3 regions of the Streptomyces sp. NPDC096176 genome follow, and region 3 is predicted to be linked to each of the others. Evidence: riboswitches for the same ligand, from Rfam matches in the RefSeq annotation. Region 3 holds a riboswitch; each other region holds the start of a gene.

Region 1 (6,645 bases), on a different contig from region 3:
TCTTCACGGCCGACTCCGGCAAGCAGGTCGCCGAGCTGAAGGAGGCCCTCGCCCAGGGTCACACCGCCCGGCCCGTGCTGGTCGGGCCCGTCACGTACCTCCTGCTCGCCAAGCCCGCCCCGGGCGTGCCCGCGGACTTCGAGCCGCTCACTCTCCTGGACCGCCTGCTGCCGGTGTACGCCGAGGTGGTCGCCGATCTGCGCGCGGCCGGCGCCGAGTGGGTGCAGCTGGACGAGCCGGCGTTCGTGCAGGACCGCACGCCGGCGGAACTGAACGCCCTCGCACGCGCCTATCGCGAGCTCGGCGCCCTCACCGACCGGCCCAAGCTCCTCGTCGCCTCGTACTTCGACCGGCTCGGCGACGCGCTTCCCGTCCTGGCCAAGGCCCCGGTCGACGGGATTGCCCTGGACTTCACCGAGGCCGCCGCCGCGAACCTCGACGCGCTCGCCGCAGTGGGCGGGCTGCCCGGCAAGCGCCTGGTCGCAGGCGTGGTCAACGGCCGCAACGTCTGGGTCAACGACCTGGAGAAGTCGCTCGCCACGCTCGGCATCCTGCTGGGCCTCGCCGACCGCGTCGACGTGTCCGCCTCCTGCTCCCTCCTCCACGTGCCGATCGACACGGCCCTGGAGCGAGACATCGAGCCGCAGATCCTGCGCTGGCTGGCCTTCGCCCGGCAGAAGACCGCCGAGGTCGTCACGCTCGCCAAGGGCCTCGCCCGGGGCACGGACACGATCGCCGCCGAACTCGCCGCCAACCGCGCCGAACTCGCCTCCCGCGCCGCCTCGCCGATCACCCGCGACCCTGCCGTCCGGTCTCGTGCCGAGGCCGTGACGGACGCCGACGCGCGCCGCTCCCAGCCGTACGCCGAGCGGGCCGCCGCCCAGCGCGACCACCTCGGGCTGCCCCTGCTGCCGACCACGACCATCGGCTCCTTCCCGCAGACCGGCGAACTGCGCACCGCCCGCGCCGACCTGCGCGCGGGCCGCATCGACACGGCCGCCTACGAGGAGCGCATCAAGGCCGAGATCCAGGAGGTGATCGTCTTCCAGGAGAAGACCGGCCTGGACGTCCTGGTGCACGGTGAGCCCGAACGCAACGACATGGTCCAGTACTTCGCCGAGCAGCTCACCGGTTACCTGGCCACCCAGCACGGCTGGGTCCAGTCCTACGGCACCCGCTACGTCCGACCGCCGATCCTGGCCGGCGACATCTCCCGGCCCGAGGCGATGACGGTGCGCTGGACGACGTACGCCCAGTCCCTCACGGAGAAGCCGGTCAAGGGCATGCTCACCGGCCCGGTCACCATGCTCGCCTGGTCCTTCGTCCGCGACGACCAGCCGCTCGGCGAAACGGCGCGTCAGGTCGCGCTCGCCCTGCGCGACGAGGTGAACGACCTCGAGGCCATCGGCACATCCGTCATCCAGGTGGACGAACCCGCCCTGCGCGAGACCCTGCCGCTGCGCTCCGCCGACCACCCTGCCTACCTGGCCTGGGCGACCGAAGCGTTCCGGCTCAGCACGAGCGGAGTGCGCCCGGACACGCAGATCCACACCCACATGTGCTACGCCGAGTTCGGCGACATCGTCCGGGCCATCGACGACCTGGACGCCGACGTCATCAGCCTGGAGGCCGCCCGCTCGCACATGCAGGTCGCCCGAGAACTCGCCGCCCACGGCTATCCCCGCGAGGCGGGCCCGGGGGTGTACGACATCCACTCCCCGCGCGTCCCGAGCACCGAGGAAGCCGCCGCGCTGCTGCGCACCGGCTTGAAGGCCATCCCGGCGGAGCGGCTGTGGGTCAACCCCGACTGCGGTCTCAAGACCCGTGGCTGGCCCGAGACCCGCGCCTCCCTGGAGAACCTGGTCGCCGCCGCCCGCACGGTCCGCGGCGAGCTGTCCGCTTCCTGACCGCAGGTTCCGGTGGGCCGGGACGTCTTGGACGTCCCGGCCCACCGGCCGCCGCATCGTCGTCTTCCTCGGCCCGCGCCATCCCGACCGCGGCATCGCCCCGCTGCCTCTGTGAGCCGTGGCGCTCGCCGGTGCTCAGGAAGCCGTGCGGCGGCGCGGCGGGGTGAAGGTGTACAGGTCGAGGATCTCCGGACGGGGCGCGACGCCGGGGCCGCCCGCCCGCACCCAGGCGGCGATGTCCTCTGTCGCGTCCGGGTCGTTGACCAGGCCCAGCCACACCGGCCGGGCTCCGGCCGCCCGCCCGGCGGACGAGGGCCGCACAACGATCACGCCTGCCTGCTCGCACACGTCCAGGCAGGCGGACACACGTACGGGAGCCTCGGCACGCAGGCGCGCGGTCTGTGCGGCGTGGTCGACGCCGGTCACCTTCGAGGTGCCGCAGCAGCAGTCCCGGCACACGACGACCCGGCAGGGCACACCGCCGACCGGTCGCGCCGGCACCTCGACGGCGTACGCCTCACCGCCCATTGTCTCGGACACGCCGAAACACCCCTCTCTTCCGGGGAAATCCGCTCCGGTGTCCTTCGAGGAGGCGACGACGTGAGTCTCCTGGCTCTCGGCTCGCAGCTCGTCCCGGCCTTCCCGCCCTCCGCGGGGCAGTGGCCCGTTCGGGATCCGCTCACCGATCACAGTGGCGGGACCGCGCCGGATTCGCACCGGCTTCCTCGGACCGTCGTCGCCCTGTCGCCGGTCATCATCCCATCAGCCAACTGCCCGGATCATTCGGGCTCATGAGCGTGCGGGCTCGTCGCGGGCGGCTCGGCCGGGCGTTCCCGGCCGCCGTCATGGCCGGATGTCATCACGATGAGGAGCCCCACCACGACGGCCCCGGCGACCACCCGGCCGGCGGCCCGCACCACCCAGCCCGGCAACGACGCGCCCTCGCGCCGCCTGGGTGCGCCCAGCCGCTCGGCCCGCCGTGCGGGACGCAGCAGGCGCAGCAAGAGCAACGCGGCGACCGGGAGTTGCAGCAGCCACAGCACGGTGCGCGGCCACTCGCCGTACAAGACGTTGGTGCCGTACAGCAGGGTGTGCCACACACAGCACATAGACGACGATGACGAAGCGGTGCAACCGGCGCCACGTGTTCGCTCCGATGCGGTGCCGGACGTAGAACAGCAGGCCGAGCGGAACGGCCAGATAGAGGGCGCCCTGGCCGAGGAGGATGGCGATCCGGCCGGTGCCGGAGTCGTACCAGCCGGGCACGAACGTGTCCGCGAAGCCCACCCACAGCCGTTCCGCCCACGCCAACTCGACCTCGTAGCAGACGAATTCGGCGGCGAACATGCGGCGTGCGCGGACCTCAGGCCGCGTCCTGTGGCTGAACGCACAGAGGTGGGTCTGGCGGAGCGACGGCCCCCTCTGCCATGCTTCCGTCCGACAAGCGACGGCGGAACGAGGAAGCCGGTGAGATTCCGGCACGGTACCGCCACTGTGTAGGGGGAGCGACTCCACCCGAGGCCACCGCCCCGTCCGGGGTGGGAAGGCCGGAGAAGCCGTGATCCCGAGTCAGGAGACTCACGCCGTCGCACCTCGATGTACGGGGCGGATTTCCCCAGGAGAGGCGGTGGCACGCGTGTGCCTGCTCAGGTGTGGTGGCAGCCTCGTGCTGCCCATGGCCCGTCGGAGTCTGTCCGTACCGCTTGACGCGTCAGCCCCCTACCCCTGGTTCTGACGGCCTCCGCCCTCAGCGGGTTCCCTCCCTTACGCCGCATCGCGCGCCGCGCGCTGCCGGTGCGCCCTGCCACGCACGCCACCTGGAGTCATCTGTGTCCGTACGGTCCCCCATGCCCGGCCGTCGTCAGGCCGCCGCCGCGGCTGTCCTCGCCGCCGCCCTCACCTCCACCGCGTGCGGCGGCGACTCCGGCCGGCCCGCCGATGCCAAGGCGACGGCCGCGGGACAGGGCTGCGTCAAGAACTTCGACCCGGCCGAGGACTACTTCCCGGTCAAGTCGGAGGTGAAGCACGCCAAGAACTTCACGCTCCGCTACGAGAAGAGCTACCAGGTCCTCACCGTCAAGGAGCCCTACCCGAAGGGGAAGCCCGAGTCGTACGTCCTGGTCAAGTGCGGCGCGCCGAAGCCGAAGCTGACGGGTGAACTGGCGTCGGCCCAGCAGGTCACCGTCCCCGTCAAGAGCCTGTACTCGGCCTCCACCACCCACGTGCCGCTGCTCACCGAGACCGGCACCCTGGACGTGCTGACGGGAGTCGCGAGCACCGCGAACATCTCCTCCGCAGAGGTGATCGCGCGGGTGAAGGCGGGGAAAGTCACCGAGTACGCCAAGGACCAGACCCTCAACGCCGAGACGGTCATCGGTGCCAAGCCGGACGTGCTGATGACCCAGGGCACCGACGACCCGCAGTACCCGAAGCTGCGCCAGGCGGGCGTCGCGGTGGTCGCCAACGCCGAGTGGCTGGAGCCTAGTCCGCTCGGCCGCGCCGAGTGGGTGAAGGCGATGGCCGCGCTCACCGGGGCGGAGAAGCGCGCCGGCGAGTTGTTCGGCACCATCGAGGCCGACTACCGGAAGGTCGCCGAGAAGGGCGCGCGAGTGGTCGAGGCGGCCAAGCCCGTCGAGATCCTGCCCGGCACGATGTACCAGGGCACCTGGTACATGCCCGCCGGGGGCAGCTACGCGGCCCGGCTGATCAAGGACGCGGGCGGCACCTACCCGTGGGCCGGCGATGCGGGTACCGGCAACCTCCAGCTGAACTTCGAAGCCGTGTACGCCAAGGGCGGCGAGGCCCCGGTCTGGATCGCCGACCAGCAGTGGAAGTCCACCGCCGACGCGGTGAAGGCCGACAGCCGGTACGGGGAGCTGAAGGCCGTCACCTCCGGCGCGGTCTGGACGAACCAGAAGGCGCTCGGCCCCGGCGGCGGCAACGACTACTTCGAACGGGGTGTGCTGCGCCCGGACCTGGTCCTCGCCGACCTGTTCGCGCTGATGCACCCGGAGCAGGCGAAGGGCCACAACTTCACCTTCTACCAGCCGGTGCCCAAGGCGTGACGGACCAGCAGGTGACCGCCGAGCCGACCGCGCCGAGAACGGTGCGGCGCCTCGCCGTCGTCCTCACTCTCACGGCCGGTACCGCCGCGCTGTTCGTCCTCACCATCGCGACCGGCTCCCACCGGGTGCCGGTCGCGGAGGTGGTGCGGGTCCTTCTCGGCGGCGGAGCCGAGGACCCGCGCTGGTCCGTGATCGTCGAGCAGGTACGGCTGCCGCGCGCGCTGACCGCCACCGTCGTCGGCGCCGCCCTCGCGGTGGCGGGCGTGCAGATGCAGACGCTGTTCCGCAACGCGCTGGCCGACCCGTTCTCCCTGGGCGTGAGTTCGGGCGCCAGCATGGGTGTCGCCGCCGTGGTCGTCGGCAGTGGCGGGGTCGCCGGGAGCTTCACCGGAGACCTGGCCGGGCTGGGACGGGTGGGCGTCGTGCTGGCCGCCTCGATGGGCGCCGCCGCCGTGCTGGCCCTCGTCCTGCTCCTGTCGCGATGGGTCCGGTCGGCCGTCACCCTGCTCGTCATCGGCGTCATGATCGGCTCGGCGGCCACCGCGGTGGTCGGCGCGATGCTCGTCTACGCCCGGCCCGAACGGGCCCAGCAGTTCGTGATGTGGGGCCTGGGCAGCTTCAGCGCCACGACCTGGCCCGACCTCCAGGTGATGCTGCCCGTCATCGGCCTCGGCCTGCTCACCGCGCTGCTGACCGCCAAGCGCCTCAACGCCCTGCTGCTCGGCGAGGACTACGCCCGCACCATGGGCCTGAACGTGCGGCGCTGCCGCGATCTTGCCCTGTTCGGCACCTCGCTCCTGGCCGGCGCGGCCACCGCGTTCTGCGGCCCGGTCGCCTTCCTGGGCCTGGCGGTGCCGCATCTGACACGGGTGGCCCTCGGGACCTCGGACCACCGGGCGCTGATCCCCGCGTCCATGCTCGCCGGGGCGTTCCTGGCGCTGGCGTGCGCGCTGCTGAGCCAGCCGCCCGGCACCGACTCCGTGCTGCCGCTGAACGCCATCACCTCGCTGTTCGGCGCCCCCGTCGTCATCGCGTTCCTGATCCGCAGCCGTCGCGGCGTACAAGGAGTGGCCTCGTGACCGACACGATGACCGAACCCGCCACGGACACCACCGACGGACCGGACCGCCCCGGCGGCCTGGAAACCCAGGGGCTCGCCGTCGGCTACCGCACCCGGTCGTCGCACCGGCGCGGAGCGGCACATGCCGTGCTGTCGGGGCTCGACCTCCAGGCGCGGGCCGGCGAGCTGACCGTCCTGCTCGGACCCAACGGCGCGGGCAAGTCCACGCTCCTGCGCACCCTGTGCGGGCTCCTGCCACCCCTCGGGGGCCGAATCCGCATCGGGGGTGCCGACCTCGCGCAGACCTCGCCGGCCGCGCTCGCCCGCCGGCTGGCGGTCGTGCTCACCGACCGGGTGGACGCCGGGCTGCTGTCCGTACGGGAACTGGCCGGGCTGGGCCGTCACCCGCACACCGGGTTCACCGGCCGCCTGACGGCCGCGGACCACGCGGCCGTCGAGTGGTCGCTGAAGGCGGTGGGCGCGAGGCATCTGGCGGACCGGCCGGCCGCCGAGCTCTCGGACGGCGAGCGCCAGCGCGTCCTGACCGCCCGCGCCCTCGCCCAGGAGCCCGAGGTCGTTCTCCTGGACGAGCCGACCGCGTTCCTCGACGTCC
Region 2 (6,645 bases), on a different contig from region 3:
TCACGGTCGTCGGCAACCCGGTTCTCCACAAGGAGTGCAAGGACGTCACCGAGTTCGACGACAAGCTCGCCGCGCTCATCGACGACATGTTCGCCAGCCAGAAGGCGGCGGAGGGCGTGGGCCTGGCCGCCAACCAGATCGGTGTGGACCTGAAGGTCTTCGTCTACGACTGCCCGGACGACGAGGGGGTACGGCACACCGGCGTCGTCTGCAACCCCGTCCTGGAGGAGCTGGCGCCCGAGCAGCGTGCCCTCGACGACTCCAACGAGGGCTGCCTGTCGGTCCCGACGGCCTACGCCTCGCTGGCCCGCCCCGACTACGCGGTGGTGCGCGGGCAGGACGCCGAGGGCAACCCGATCAAGGTGCGCGGCACCGGCTACTTCGCCCGCTGCCTGCAGCACGAGACGGACCACCTGTACGGGTACCTCTACATCGACCGGCTCTCCAAGCGCGAGCGCAAGGACGCGCTCCGGCAGATGGCGGAGGGCACTCCGCGCTACTCGGTCGTGGCCAACGACTGACTCGCCGCGCAGGCCGGGCCCCGTTCGTCCTGCGAGCGGGGCTCTGCTGTGCCGCCTGCCGGTCGTCGAGTCGTCATTGGGCCGACAAATGACGGCAGCCCAGGTGCTGTTGACGCGCGTCGACGGGGCGGCCAGTCTCTGCGGTACACCGCTCTCTCGGCATGGAGGCGCAATGCTCAGACGTACCGCACGACTTCTGCTGTCTATTGTCATGCTCATGGCTGCCGGATTGGCCGGGGTCGTGGCAACGGCCGGTTCCGCCCAGGCCGACGACTGCTACACGTGGTCGCGCACCCTCTCCCAGGGAGCCTCCGGCGCCGACGTCACACAGCTCCAGATCAGGATCGCCGGCTACCCCGGCGCCGGCGGCGTGCTCGCCATCGACGGCGCCTACGGACCGGCGACCACGGCCGCCGTCAAGCGCTTCCAGTCCGCCTACGGACTCAGCGCCGACGGAGTCGCCGGCCCCGCCACCTTCAGCAAGATCTATGCGCTCCAGGACAGCGACTGCACGCCCGTCCACTTCAGCTACGCCGAACTCAACGACTGCAACACCACCTGGTCCGGCGGCGCCGTCAGCGCGGCGACCGCCAAGTCCAACGCCCTGCGCACCATGTGGAAGCTGGAGGCCCTGCGCCACGCGCTCGGAGACCAGCCCGTCACAGTGACCAGCGGCTTCCGCTCGCAGGCATGCAACAGCGCGGTCGGCGGGGCCTCCAACAGCCGTCATCTGTACGGCGACGCCGCCGATCTCGGCGCCGGGCCGCACTCGCTGTGCAAGCTCGCCCAGACTGCGCGCAACCACGGCTTCAACGGCATCCTCGGCCCCGGCTACCCGGGCCACAGCGACCACACGCACGTCGACCACCGGAGCAGCCGGTTCTGGTCGGCGTCCAGCTGCGGCATCTGAACCGAGGCGGCTCGCACCTCCCCCGTGCGAGGTGCGGGCCGCTCCGGTGGTCCGCGGTGATCAGAAGTCGTCGTCGAAGCCGACGGAACCCTCGACCGCCACCTGGTAGGCCGACGGGCGGCGCTCGAAGAAGTTCGTCAACTCCTGGACGCCCTGCAGCTCCATGAACGAGAAGGGGTTCTGCGAGCCGTACACCGGGGCGAAGCCCAGCCGGGTGAGCCGCTGGTCGGCGACGCACTCCAGATACTCGCGCATCGACTCGGTGTTCATGCCCGGCAGGCCGTCACCGCACAGATCCCGGCCGAACTGCAGCTCGGCCTCCACCGCCTCGCGCAGCATGTCCGTGACCTGTTGCTGGAGCTCGTCGTCGAACAGCTCCGGCTCCTCCTTGCGGACGGTGTCCACGACCTCGAAGGCGAAGTTCATGTGCATCGTCTCGTCGCGGAACACCCAGTTGGTGCCGGTGGCCAGGCCGTGCAGCAGACCGCGGGAGCGGAACCAGTACACGTAGGCGAAGGCGCCGTAGAAGAACAGGCCCTCGATGCAGGCGGCGAAGCAGATCAGGTTCAGCAGGAAGCGCCGGCGGTCCGACGTCGTCTCCAGCCGGTCGATGGTCTCCACGGAGTCCATCCACTTGAAGCAGAACTGGGCCTTCTCCCGGATCGACGGGATGTTCTCGACCGCCGCGAAGGCGGCCGTACGGTCCTCGGGATCGGGGAGGTAGGTGTCCAGCAGCGTCAGATAGAACTGGACGTGCACGGCCTCCTCGAACAGCTGGCGCGACAGATACAGCCGCGCCTCCGGGGAGTTGATGTGCTTGTAGAGAGTGAGCACCAGGTTGTTCGCGACGATCGAGTCGCCGGTCGCGAAGAAGGCGACCAGCCGGCCGATCAGATGCTGCTCGGACGGGGTGAGCTTGGCGAGGTCGGCGACGTCCGAGTGGAGGTCGACCTCCTCCACGGTCCAGGTGTTCTTGATGGCGTCGCGGTAGCGCTCGTAGAAGTCCGGGTAGCGCATCGGACGCAGGGTCAGTTCGAAGCCCGGGTCGAGCAGGTTCTTGGTGGTGTTCTCCGGCATTACTGGCAGGCCTCGCAGGACTCGGGGTTTTCCAGGGAGCAGGCGACGGCATCGGGGTCGGTGGCCTGCTGGACGGGGATGGTCGCCTGTGCGGCGCGCGCGATGCGGGTCGCCGGGCGGGAGCGCAGGTAGTACGTCGTCTTCAGACCCTGCTTCCAGGCGTGCGCGTACATCGAGCTGAGCTTGCCGATCGTCGGCGTCTCCAGAAACAGGTTCAGCGACTGGCTCTGGTCCAGGAACGGCGTACGGGCCGCCGCCATGTCGATCAGGCCGCGCTGCGGGATCTCCCAGGCCGTGCGGTACAGCGCCCGTACCTCGGCCGGGACCCAGCCGAAGCCCTGTACGGAGCCGTTCGACTCGCGCAGCGCCTCCCGCGTCTGGGCGTCCCAGACGCCGAGCCGCTTCAGCTCCTCCACCAGGTAGGAGTTGACCTGGAGGAACTCACCGCTGAGCGTCTCGCGCTTGAACAGGTTGGAGACCTGCGGCTCGATGCACTCGTACACGCCCGCGATCGAGGCGATGGTTGCCGTCGGGGCGATGGCCAGCAGCAGCGAGTTGCGCATGCCGACCGAGGCGACACGGGCGCGCAGGGCGTCCCAGCGCTCGGGCCAGTTGAGCGCGGTGTCGTAGTGGTCCGGGTGCAGCACGCCGCGGGCCGCGCGGGTCTCGGACCAGGCCGGCAGGGGGCCGTTGCGCTCGGCGAGGTCGCAGGACGCCTCGTACGCGGCCAGCATGATCCGCTCGGCGATCCGCGTCGACAAGGCCTTCGCCTCGGGCGAGTCGAAGGGCAGCCGCAGCTTGAAGAAGACGTCCTGGAGGCCCATCGCGCCGAGGCCCACCGGGCGCCACCTGGCATTGGAACGGCCGGCTTGCTCGGTGGGGTAGAAGTTGATGTCGACGACCCGGTCGAGGAAGGTGACGGCGGTTCGGACAGTGGCGTCCAGCCGCTCCCAGTCGATGCCGTCGCCGCTGTCGTCGCTGACGAAGGCCCCGAGGTTGACCGAGCCGAGATTGCACACAGCCGTCTCGCCGTCGTCCGTCACCTCGAGGATCTCGGTGCACAGGTTCGAGGAGTGCACGACCCGGCCGGGTTCGGCGGTCTGGTTCGCGGTGCGGTTGGACGCGTCCTTGAAGGTCATCCAGCCGTTGCCGGTCTGGGCGAGGGTGCGCATCATCCGGCCGTACAGGTCCCTGGCCGGGATCGACTTGCGGGCCAGGCCCGCCGCCTCCGCCTTGCGGTAGGCGGCGTCGAACTCGTCGCCCCACAGGTCGACCAGCTCGGGAACGTCGACCGGTGAGAAGAGCGACCACTGCGTGTCCGCCTCGACGCGCCGCATGAACTCGTCGGGGATCCAGTGCGCGAGGTTCAGGTTGTGCGTACGCCGGGCGTCCTCACCGGTGTTGTCGCGCAGCTCCAGGAACTCCTCGATGTCCGCGTGCCACGTCTCCAGGTAGATCGCGGCGGCGCCCTTGCGCCGGCCTCCCTGGTTCACCGCGGCGACCGACGCGTCGAGCGTCTTCAGGAACGGGACGATGCCGTTGGAGTGCCCGTTGGTGCCGCGGATCAGCGAACCGCGGGCGCGGATACGGGAGTACGAGAGCCCGATGCCACCGGCGTGCTTGGAGAGCCGGGCGACCTGGTGGTAGCGGTCGTAGATCGAGTCGAGTTCGTCGAGCGGCGAGTCCAGCAGGTAGCAGGACGACATCTGCGGGTGCCGGGTGCCCGAGTTGAAAAGCGTGGGGGAGGAGGGCAGATAGTCGAGCCGGCTCATCAGGGCGTACAGCGACGCGACTTCGTCGAGAGCGCGTACCGATTCGTCCTCCGCCAGACCGGCGGCGACACGCAGCATGAAGTGCTGGGGCGTCTCGACGACCTGGCGGGTGATGGGGTGACGCAGCAGATAGCGGCTGTAGAGCGTGCGCAGACCGAAGTAGCCGAACCGGTCGTCGGCGTCGGTGTCGATCAGCGCGTCCAGCCGGGCGGCGTGCAGCGCCACGAACGCGGCCGTACGGTCGGCGATCAGGCCCTCGCGGTGGCCGACGGCGACCGAGGACGAGAAGGACTCCACGCCCTGCCCTGCCGCCTCGTCGGCGATCGTGCGGGTCAGCAGGCGTGCCGCGAGCCGAGAGTAGGCCGGGTCCTCCGAAATGAGGCCCGCGGCCGCGTCGGTGGCGAGGGATCGCAGCTCGGCCTCGTCCGACCCGGCGTTCCGGCCGCGCAGCGCCGCGGCGGCGACCCTGCCCGGGTCGGTGTCGGGCAGGTCGGCCGTGAGGTCCGTCAGTGTCCGCAGCAGTGCGGTCCCGGGACCGTCCTTCTCCGTCGCTGAGACCGGATCGGCTGGCGCGATGGTCACCTGGTGCTCTCCTCGCTCGGCTCTGGGCCTTGCGGGGAGGTGGGGCCACGCGGGCAGGCCCGGGAGGCGGGCACGGCGCACGGCGTCCACCGGCCCAACCGCGAGGCCCGGACGTCTCGGCACCCGGATCGGTCGAACCGGATGCACCGTCGGCAGGTCCTCGGACTTGTCGGATACGGCAAAGCGCACCGGATCACACCGTTGCGGGACAGTTCCGGATTCGCACCGGATTCCCCTGCGGCGACAGCGAGATGAGCATACATGTGGGGGCGGTTGAGTCGGACACCCCCATATGTTGTGTCTCAGACAATGAAGCCGATCGCCCGGCGCCGGGCCTTGGTCCCGCTGTCGTGGTCGCTGAGGTGAGGGTCCATGACCGGCCCTCCCAAGCCAAAGGGCCGCATGCGCCTCCCCTCCGGGAGGCGCATGCGGCCCTTTGCCGCGCGACCGGTCAGTGACCGCCGGGTGCGCCCGCCGTGGCCGGCGGCAGCTCCACCTTGACGCCCGGGTCGCCGGCGTCCGCCGTGTAGTCGGACGGGCTGGTCTCGTCGATGCCGTCAGGGGCCTTGGCCGCCCGCAGGACGAAGGTGAGGGCCACGGTGACGACGACGTTCAGCACGAACGCGGTGAGGCCGATGTAGCCGATCTCCCCGATGCCCGGGATCTCCGCGGACGAGCCGCCGAAGTGCTTCTGCGTCGGGCTCGCCACGCCGTAGGCGGCAGCTGTGCCGTAGATCATGCCGACCGCCCAGCCGCCGATGAGTGCCCAGCGGTGGAACCAGCGGGTGAACAGGCCGCCCACCAGCGCCGGGAACGTCTGTAGGATCCAGATGCCGCCCAGCAGCTGGAAGTTGATCGCCACGGTCTTGTCCATGGTGAGGACAAAGGCAAGGGCGCCCACCTTCACCAGCAGCGACACGAGTTTGGAGACCTTGGTCTCCTGGGCCGGGGTCGCGTCGGGCTTGAGGAAGTCCTTGTAGATGTTCCGGGTGAAGAGGTTCGCCGCGGCGATGGACATGATCGCCGCCGGCACCAGCGCGCCGATGCCGATCGCGGCGAAGGCGACACCCGCGAACCAGTCCGGGAACATGTTCTCGAACAGCTGTGGGATGGCCAGCTGACCGTTGGTCACCTTCACACCGGCCGCGATGGCCATGAAGCCGAGCAGCGCGAGCAGACCCAGCATCAGCGAGTACAGCGGCAGGATCGTGGTGTTGCGGCGGATCACCTCACGGCTGCGCGAGGAGAGCGTCGCCGTGATCGAGTGCGGGTACATGAAGAGCGCCAGTGCCGAGCCGAGCGCCAGGGTGGCGTAGCCCCACTGACCCATCTCGCCGGGCACCAGTGCACCGGTCGGCTTGCCCGTCGCCTCGTTGACCTGTGCGAACTTCTCACCGGCACTGGCGAATATCTCGTCGAAGCCGCCGAGCTTGATCGGGATGTAGATGATCGCCACGGCGATGACGATGTAGATCAGCGTGTCCTTGACGAAGGCGATGAGCGCCGGGGCACGCAGTCCGGACGAGTACGTGTAGGCCGCGAGCACGCCGAAGGCGATCAGCAGCGGCAGGTCCTTGATGAACCAGTGGGTGCTCTCGCCGCCGCCGACGCCCATGACGTCGAGCACGGCCTGGATGCCGACCAACTGGAGCGCGATGTACGGCATGGTGGCGAGGATGCCGGTGACGGCGACCGCCAGGGACAGGCCCTTTGAGCCGAAGCGCCCGCGGACGAAGTCCGAGGTGGTGACGTATCCGTGCTTGTGCGACACCGACCAGAGCCG
Region 3 (6,645 bases):
GTGCCGCGCCTCATCAGTCATACCGTGATCCTGTCACCGAAGGTCCGACGGCCCGACGACGGTCCGACGAGAGCCCGACGACGCCACTGGGGACACGGAGGGTGTTCGAGTGGCTGCGAGGAGCGGCGCCCGGGGCGGAAACCAGACAAGCGGCCCCCGGACACCACTTGGAGACACCGGGTAGCCTGACTCAGTTCACCTTCCGTTCATCCAGGTTGCCTACGGTCCCCGAGTCAATGACGTCAAACGATTGCCTGGGTAAATGGAACACATCACCCTGCTGCTCGCGATTGTGATCGTGACAGCGCTCGTGTTCGATTTCACGAACGGTTTCCACGACACCGCCAACGCGATGGCGACGACCATCTCGACCGGTGCACTGAAGCCCAAGACAGCGGTGGCCATGTCTGCCGTTCTGAATCTCGTCGGTGCTTTCCTGTCGGTGGAGGTCGCCAAGACGATCTCCAGCGGTCTGGTCGACGAATCAGGCATCTCACCTGAAGTCATCTTCGCGGCGCTCGTCGGCGCCATCCTCTGGAATCTGGCCACCTGGCTGGTGGGTCTGCCGTCCAGTTCCTCGCACGCCCTCATGGGCGGTCTGATCGGCGCCACGGTCGCCTCGGTCGGCTTCGGCGGGGTCAACGGCGGCGTCGTCGTCACCAAGGTCCTGATCCCGGCCGTCGCCGCACCGCTCGTCGCGGGCCTCGCCGCCATGCTGGCCACCCGGCTCACATACCGGCTCGGCCGGAAGACCGACGAGAAGGCCACGGCGAAGGGCTACCGCGCCGGACAGATCGCCTCCGCCGGTCTTGTCTCCTTGGCGCACGGCACCAACGACGCCCAGAAGACGATGGGCATCATCACGCTGGCTCTCGTGGCCGGCAATGTGATCGCCCCCGGTTCCAACCCTCCGCTGTGGGTCATCGTCTCCGCCGGTGTCGCGATCGCGCTCGGCACCTACCTCGGCGGCTGGCGCATCATCCGCACCATGGGCAAGGGCCTCACCGACCTCCAGCCGCAGCAGGGCTTCGCCGCCCAGACCAGCGCGGCCAGCGTCATCCTCGCCTCGTCGAACCTCGGCTTCTCCCTGTCGACGACCCACTCCTGCTCCGGCGCGGTCATGGGCGCCGGCCTCGGCCGCAAGGGCGGTGTGGTCCGCTGGTCCACCGCCACCCGGATGTTCGTGGCGTGGGGTCTGACCCTGCCGGCCGCGGGCCTCGTCGCGGCGGGTTCCGAGTACGTCACCAAGCAGGGCGACTGGGGTGTCGCGGCCGTCGCCGTCTTCCTCGTCGCCGCGTGCACCGCGATCTGGTTCATCTCGCGCCGCCAGGTCGTCGACCACACCAACGTCAACGACGTGGACGCCGACGGCACCGATGAGCGTGCGGGCGTCGTCACGACCGCCATCGCGGCCGTCACCCCGCCGCCCGCCGGCGACATCAAGGCCACCATCCCGGCCCCGGCCGAGCCCGAGCCGGCACGTCCGGCCACGGTGTAAGGAAGCAGCAGCATGAAGATCGACTGGGCAGCTCTCGGCTCCGTTTTCGGCGTGAGCCTCGTCGCCACCGTCGCCCTGGTGGGCCTGTTCACCCTGGGCATCGTGGGCCTGACCAAGCAGGAGGCGGCCTCGCAGGCCGGAGGCTCCGGCGCACTGGCACGCACGGGCGCGTACGCCTGCTTCGCGCTCTGCGCGGCGGCCGTTTCCTACGGGATCTATCTGATCGTCGCCTGACGACCGACGGACCCTCACAAGGCCGGGTCGAGGACACCTGCGGGTGCCTTCGGCCCGGCCTTCGTGTGTGCACCGGTGTGGGGCTCGGCACACTGTCCCGCCGCAGGTCAATGGCGAGTTGACGGGCGTTCGCGCGCATGGTGGACTGCCGGGGCCATCAACGGCGGCAGAAGAGGAAGTCCGGTGCGAATCCGGCGCGGTCCCGCCACTGTCACCCGGGAAGCACGATCCCCGGGGAGCCAGGAACTCTCACCGCCGGTCACGTCGAACCAGGGCGCGGACCCTGAGTGAGGACTCGTCTCATGCCCGGCTGCGGTACAGCCCTGTCCGTCGGACACCCTTTCCGGGATCGCTGATCCCGTGCGTGCCGACCGAGTATTCGTGTACGGCGCCGCCGCCGGCCTCGTCGGTGACCTGCTCCTCGGCGATCCCCGCCGTGGGCATCCGGTCGCCGCGTTCGGACGGATGGCCGCCGCCGTCGAGCGTGTCCTGTGGCGTGACCACCGCGGCCGGGGCGCGCTGCACACCGCGGTGTGCGCGGGCGGTGCCGCCGCCGCGGCAGCGCTGGCAAGCCGTGCCGCACGCCGCTCCCCCGCCGCGTCGATCGCGCTGACCGCCGCCGCCACGTGGGCCGTCGTCGGGGGTACGACGCTGGGGCGTGAGGCCTCCGCCATCGGCGACGCGCTGGCCACCGGGGACGTCGAGGCGGCACGTGAACGGCTGCCGCATCTGTGCGGGCGCGATCCGCAGGCCCTGGACGAGCAGCAGATCGCCCGCGCCGTCGTCGAGTCCGTCGCGGAGAACACCTCCGACGCGGTCGTGGGCGCCCTCGTGTGGGGCGCGCTGGCCGGCGTGCCCGGCCTCGTCGGCTTCCGTGCGGTCAACACCCTGGACGCGATGGTGGGCCACAAGTCGCCCCGCTACCGGCGCTACGGCTGGGCGTCGGCGCGTCTGGACGACGTGGCGGGGTGGCCCGGCGCGCGGCTGACCGCGATCCTGGCGGCCGCGAGCGGGCCGGATCCGCGGGGCGCCGTACGGGCCTGGCGGGCCGACGCGGGCAAGCACCCCAGCCCCAACGCCGGCCCGGTCGAGGCGTCGTTCGCCGGCGCGCTGGGGGTGCGGCTGGGCGGGACTCTCTCGTACGGCGGCCGGGTCGAGCACCGTCCGGTGCTCAACGGTGACGGCCGGGCGGTGGAGTTCGACGACATCGGGCGGGCGGTGCGGCTGTCGCGGCGTGTCGGCCTGCTGACCCTGGTGGTCTGTGCCACGGGGCGGATGCTGCGCGCAGGGCGCGGCGGGAGGAGGCCGGCATGACCGGTGGGGGGTTGCTGGTCGCCGGGACGACCTCGGACGCCGGCAAGAGCGTCGTCACGGCGGGGATCTGCCGTTGGCTGGTGCGGCAAGGGGTAAAGGTCGCGCCCTTCAAGGGGCAGAACATGTCCCTCAATTCGTTCGTGACGCGTGAGGGCGCGGAGATCGGGCGCGCCCAGGCCATGCAGGCGCAGGCCGCGCGTGTGGAGCCGACCGCCCTGATGAACCCGGTGCTGCTGAAGCCCGGCAGCGACCGTTCCAGCCAGGTGGTGCTGATGGGCAAGCCGGTGGGTGAGCTGAGCGCCCGCGGCTTCTTCGGGACCGCCGGCGGATCGTCCGCCGGGAAGGGTCTGCACGGCGGAAGGAAACGGGAGTTGTTCGAGCCGGTCATGGCGTGTCTGGAGGAACTGCGGGGCACGTATGACGCCGTGATCTGCGAGGGGGCGGGCAGTCCGGCCGAGATCAATCTGCGGCGCACGGACATCGTGAACATGGGCATCGCGCGCGCCGCACGGCTGCCGGTGCTGGTGGTCGGGGACATCGACCGGGGCGGGGTGTTCGCCCAGTTCTTCGGTACGACGGCGCTGCTGAGCCCCGAGGACCAGTCGCTCGTCGCGGGTTACCTCGTGAACAAGTTCCGCGGTGACGTGACCCTGCTCGAGCCGGGGCTGGACATGCTGCTCGGGCTCACCGGGCGGCGGACGTACGGCGTCCTGCCGTACGCGCACGGGCTCGGCATCGACGAGGAGGACGGTCTGCGGGTGTCGCTGCGCGGCGCCGTACGGGAGTCGGTGGTCGCGGCGCCCGTCGGTGAGGACGTGCTGCGGGTCGCGGTCTGCGCGGTGCCGCTGATGTCGAACTTCACCGACGTGGACGCGCTGGCCGCCGAACCGGGCGTCGTGGTGCGGTTCGTGGACCGCGCCGAGGAACTCGTGGACGCCGACCTGGTGGTCGTCCCGGGCACGCGCGGGACCGTGAAGGCGCTGGCGTGGCTGCGGGAACGCGGGCTGGCGGACGCACTGGCGAGGCGGGCCGCGCAGGGGCGGCCGGTGCTCGGCATCTGCGGCGGCTTCCAGGCGCTGGGCGAACACATCGAGGACGACGTCGAGTCGCGTGCCGGTGAGGTCGAGGGGCTCGGACTGCTGCCCGTGCGTGTGCGGTTCGCGCCGGACAAGACCCTTACGAGGCCCGTCGGCGAGGCCCTCGGGGAGCGCGTCGAAGGGTACGAGATCCATCATGGCGTGGCCGAGGTCATGGGCGGCGAAGCCTTCTTGGACGGCTGCCGGGTCGGCGCCGTGTGGGGGACGCACTGGCACGGGTCGCTGGAGAGCGACGGCTTCCGGCGGGCGTTTCTGCGGGAGGTCGCGGCGCAGGCCGGCCGGCGCTTCGTGCCCGCGCCGGACACGAGCTTCGGGGCGCTGCGCGAGGAGCAGCTGGACCGGCTGGGCGATCTGATCGAGGAACACGCGGACACCGACGCGCTGCTGCGGCTCATCGAGAACGGGGCGCCGGAGGGGCTGCCGTTCGTCCCCCCGGGGGCGCCGTGAGGGACCACAGCGCTCGCGCCCGGCGACGGCCACCCGAGCCCGGGCAATCCCCGCACGGGCGGGGAGCACTTCGCCTCGTGCGGTCCCGGCGCGTCGAGGGGCGGACCGTCCCCCGCATGGGCCGGGGAGTACGTGACCACCATGCCGAACATCATCATCTGCCGTGCACCGATGCGTCACAGCCGCCACGCGAAGGAGTGATCGCCACATGAGCACCCGATTTCCGTTCACCGCAGTCGTCGGAATGGACGACCTGCGGCTGGCCCTGCTGCTCAACGCGGTGAGCCCGGCTGTCGGCGGCGTGCTCGTGCGCGGCGAGAAGGGCACCGCGAAGAGCACCGCGGTACGTGCCCTCGCCGACCTGCTGCCCGACGTGCCCGTGGTCGCCGGGTGCCGTTTCTCCTGTGCGCCCGCCGCGCCGGACCCGTCGTGTCCGGACGGACCGCACGAGGGCGGGGCAGCCATGGAGGCGCGGGCGGCGCGCATGGTGGAGCTGCCCGTCGGGGCGTCCGAGGACCGGCTCGTCGGCGCGCTCGACATCGAGCGGGCGCTCTCGGAGGGTGTGAAGGCGTTCGAGCCCGGGCTCCTCGCCGACGCGCATCGCGGAATCCTGTACGTCGACGAGGTGAATCTTCTTCATGATCATCTTGTGGACCTTCTGCTCGACGCGGCCGCCATGGGCGCCTCCTATGTCGAGCGCGAAGGCGTCTCCGTACGGCATGCCTCCCGCTTCCTGCTGGTGGGAACCATGAACCCCGAAGAGGGCGAGCTGCGCCCCCAGTTGCTGGACCGGTTCGGGCTCACGGTGGAGGTCGTGGCCTCCCGCGACCCCGATCTGCGGGTCGAGGTCGTGCGGCGCAGGCTGGCGTACGACGACGATCCGACGGGTTTCGCGGCGCGCTGGGCGGGCGAGGAGGCGGAGCTGCGGGAGCGGATCGCGGCGGCGCGGAAACTGCTGCCTCACGTGACGCTGGGCGATGTGGCCCTGCGTCAGATCGCCGCCACCTGTGCGGCATTCGAGGTCGACGGTATGCGTGCCGACATCGTGATGGCCCGCACGGCGACCGCGCTGGCGGCATGGGCGGGCAGGGACGAGGTGGCGGAGGAGGACGTGCGGCAGGCCGCGCTGCTGGCGCTGCCGCACCGCAGGCGGCGGGCTCCGTTCGACGCTCCGGGCCTGGACGAGAGCAAGCTCGACGAGACGCTGGACGAGTTCGGCGGGGACGACGAGCCCGACCCGGATCCCGACCACGACCCCGATCCGGGACCGGAGGGCGGCCCCGGCGGCGGAGTGCCGCCGCAGGGCAGCGGCCCCGACGCGCCGGACGTCTCAAACGCGCCGGAAGGCACCGGTCCGGACTCGGAACCGGCTCCTTCCCAGGCTCCCGCCCCCGCCGCTACGAGCCGCGGCGAGCAGCAGCCCGTAGCGGCGGCGGAGCCGTTCCGTACGAAGGTGCTGAGCGTCCCCGGTCTCGGCGAGGGCGCGGCGGGGCGCAGGTCCCGGGCGCGTACCGAGCACGGCCGTACCACCGGCGCGCGACAGCCCCGGGGGGCGCTGACGAAGCTTCACCTGGCGGCCACCGTGCAGGCCGCCGCGCCGCATCAGCGCGCCCGTGGGCGCAGCGGGCCCGGTCTGGTGGTCCGCCGGGACGATCTGCGGCAGGCGACCCGCGAGGGACGCGAGGGCAATCTGGTGCTGTTCGTGGTGGACGCGTCGGGCTCGATGGCGGCCAGGAAGCGGATGGGCGCCGTCAAGGGCGCGGTGCTGTCGCTGCTGCTGGACGCCTACCAGCGGCGCGACAAGGTCGGGCTGATCACCTTCCGCGGCAAGGACGCGGACCTGGCGCTGCCGCCGACCTCGTCGGTGGACGCGGCGGCGGCCCGGCTGGAGTCGCTGCCGACGGGGGGCCGTACGCCCCTGGCGCAGGGCCTGCTCAAGGCTCACGAGGTGCTGCGTATCGAGCGGCTGCGCGACCCGTCGCGCCGCCCGCTGCTCGTGGTGGTGACCGACGGCCGGGCCACCGCGGCGGGAGCCGGTGACGCCTTCGCGCAGGG

What was found. A riboswitch is a leader RNA that binds a small molecule or an ion and turns the genes downstream of it on or off. The one in region 3 is predicted to bind cobalamin.
Region 1: linked by a shared signal. The riboswitch ahead of ACIQ7Q_RS27555 ((2Fe-2S) ferredoxin domain-containing protein) and the one ahead of ACIQ7Q_RS19830 (cobalamin biosynthesis protein) in region 3 are both predicted to bind cobalamin.
Region 2: linked by a shared signal. The riboswitch ahead of ACIQ7Q_RS03520 (ribonucleoside-diphosphate reductase subunit alpha) and the one ahead of ACIQ7Q_RS19830 (cobalamin biosynthesis protein) in region 3 are both predicted to bind cobalamin.

The regions. Positions count from the first base shown of each region.
Region 1 is NZ_JBIWFV010000011.1:192,737-199,381, reverse strand. Features, by position in the region: gene metE (5-methyltetrahydropteroyltriglutamate--homocysteine S-methyltransferase) at 1-1,907, shown strand, start outside; gene ACIQ7Q_RS27555 ((2Fe-2S) ferredoxin domain-containing protein) at 2,043-2,435, opposite strand; cobalamin riboswitch at 2,510-2,634, opposite strand; gene ACIQ7Q_RS27550 (hypothetical protein) at 2,687-3,007, opposite strand; cobalamin riboswitch at 3,324-3,508, shown strand; gene ACIQ7Q_RS27545 (ABC transporter substrate-binding protein) at 3,737-4,972, shown strand; gene ACIQ7Q_RS27540 (FecCD family ABC transporter permease) at 4,969-6,051, shown strand; gene ACIQ7Q_RS27535 (ABC transporter ATP-binding protein) at 6,048-6,645, shown strand, end outside.
Region 2 is NZ_JBIWFV010000001.1:723,623-730,267, forward strand. Features, by position in the region: gene def (peptide deformylase) at 1-521, shown strand, start outside; gene ACIQ7Q_RS03510 (D-Ala-D-Ala carboxypeptidase family metallohydrolase) at 694-1,431, shown strand; gene ACIQ7Q_RS03515 (ribonucleotide-diphosphate reductase subunit beta) at 1,492-2,508, opposite strand; gene ACIQ7Q_RS03520 (ribonucleoside-diphosphate reductase subunit alpha) at 2,508-4,862, opposite strand; cobalamin riboswitch at 4,996-5,167, opposite strand; gene mctP (monocarboxylate uptake permease MctP) at 5,314-6,645, opposite strand, start outside.
Region 3 is NZ_JBIWFV010000006.1:479,174-485,818, reverse strand. Features, by position in the region: gene ACIQ7Q_RS19845 (class II aldolase/adducin family protein) at 1-21, opposite strand, end outside; gene ACIQ7Q_RS19840 (anion permease) at 263-1,498, shown strand; gene ACIQ7Q_RS19835 (hypothetical protein) at 1,511-1,732, shown strand; cobalamin riboswitch at 1,865-2,003, shown strand; gene ACIQ7Q_RS19830 (cobalamin biosynthesis protein) at 2,093-3,046, shown strand; gene ACIQ7Q_RS19825 (cobyric acid synthase) at 3,043-4,590, shown strand; gene ACIQ7Q_RS19820 (putative cobaltochelatase) at 4,799-6,645, shown strand, end outside.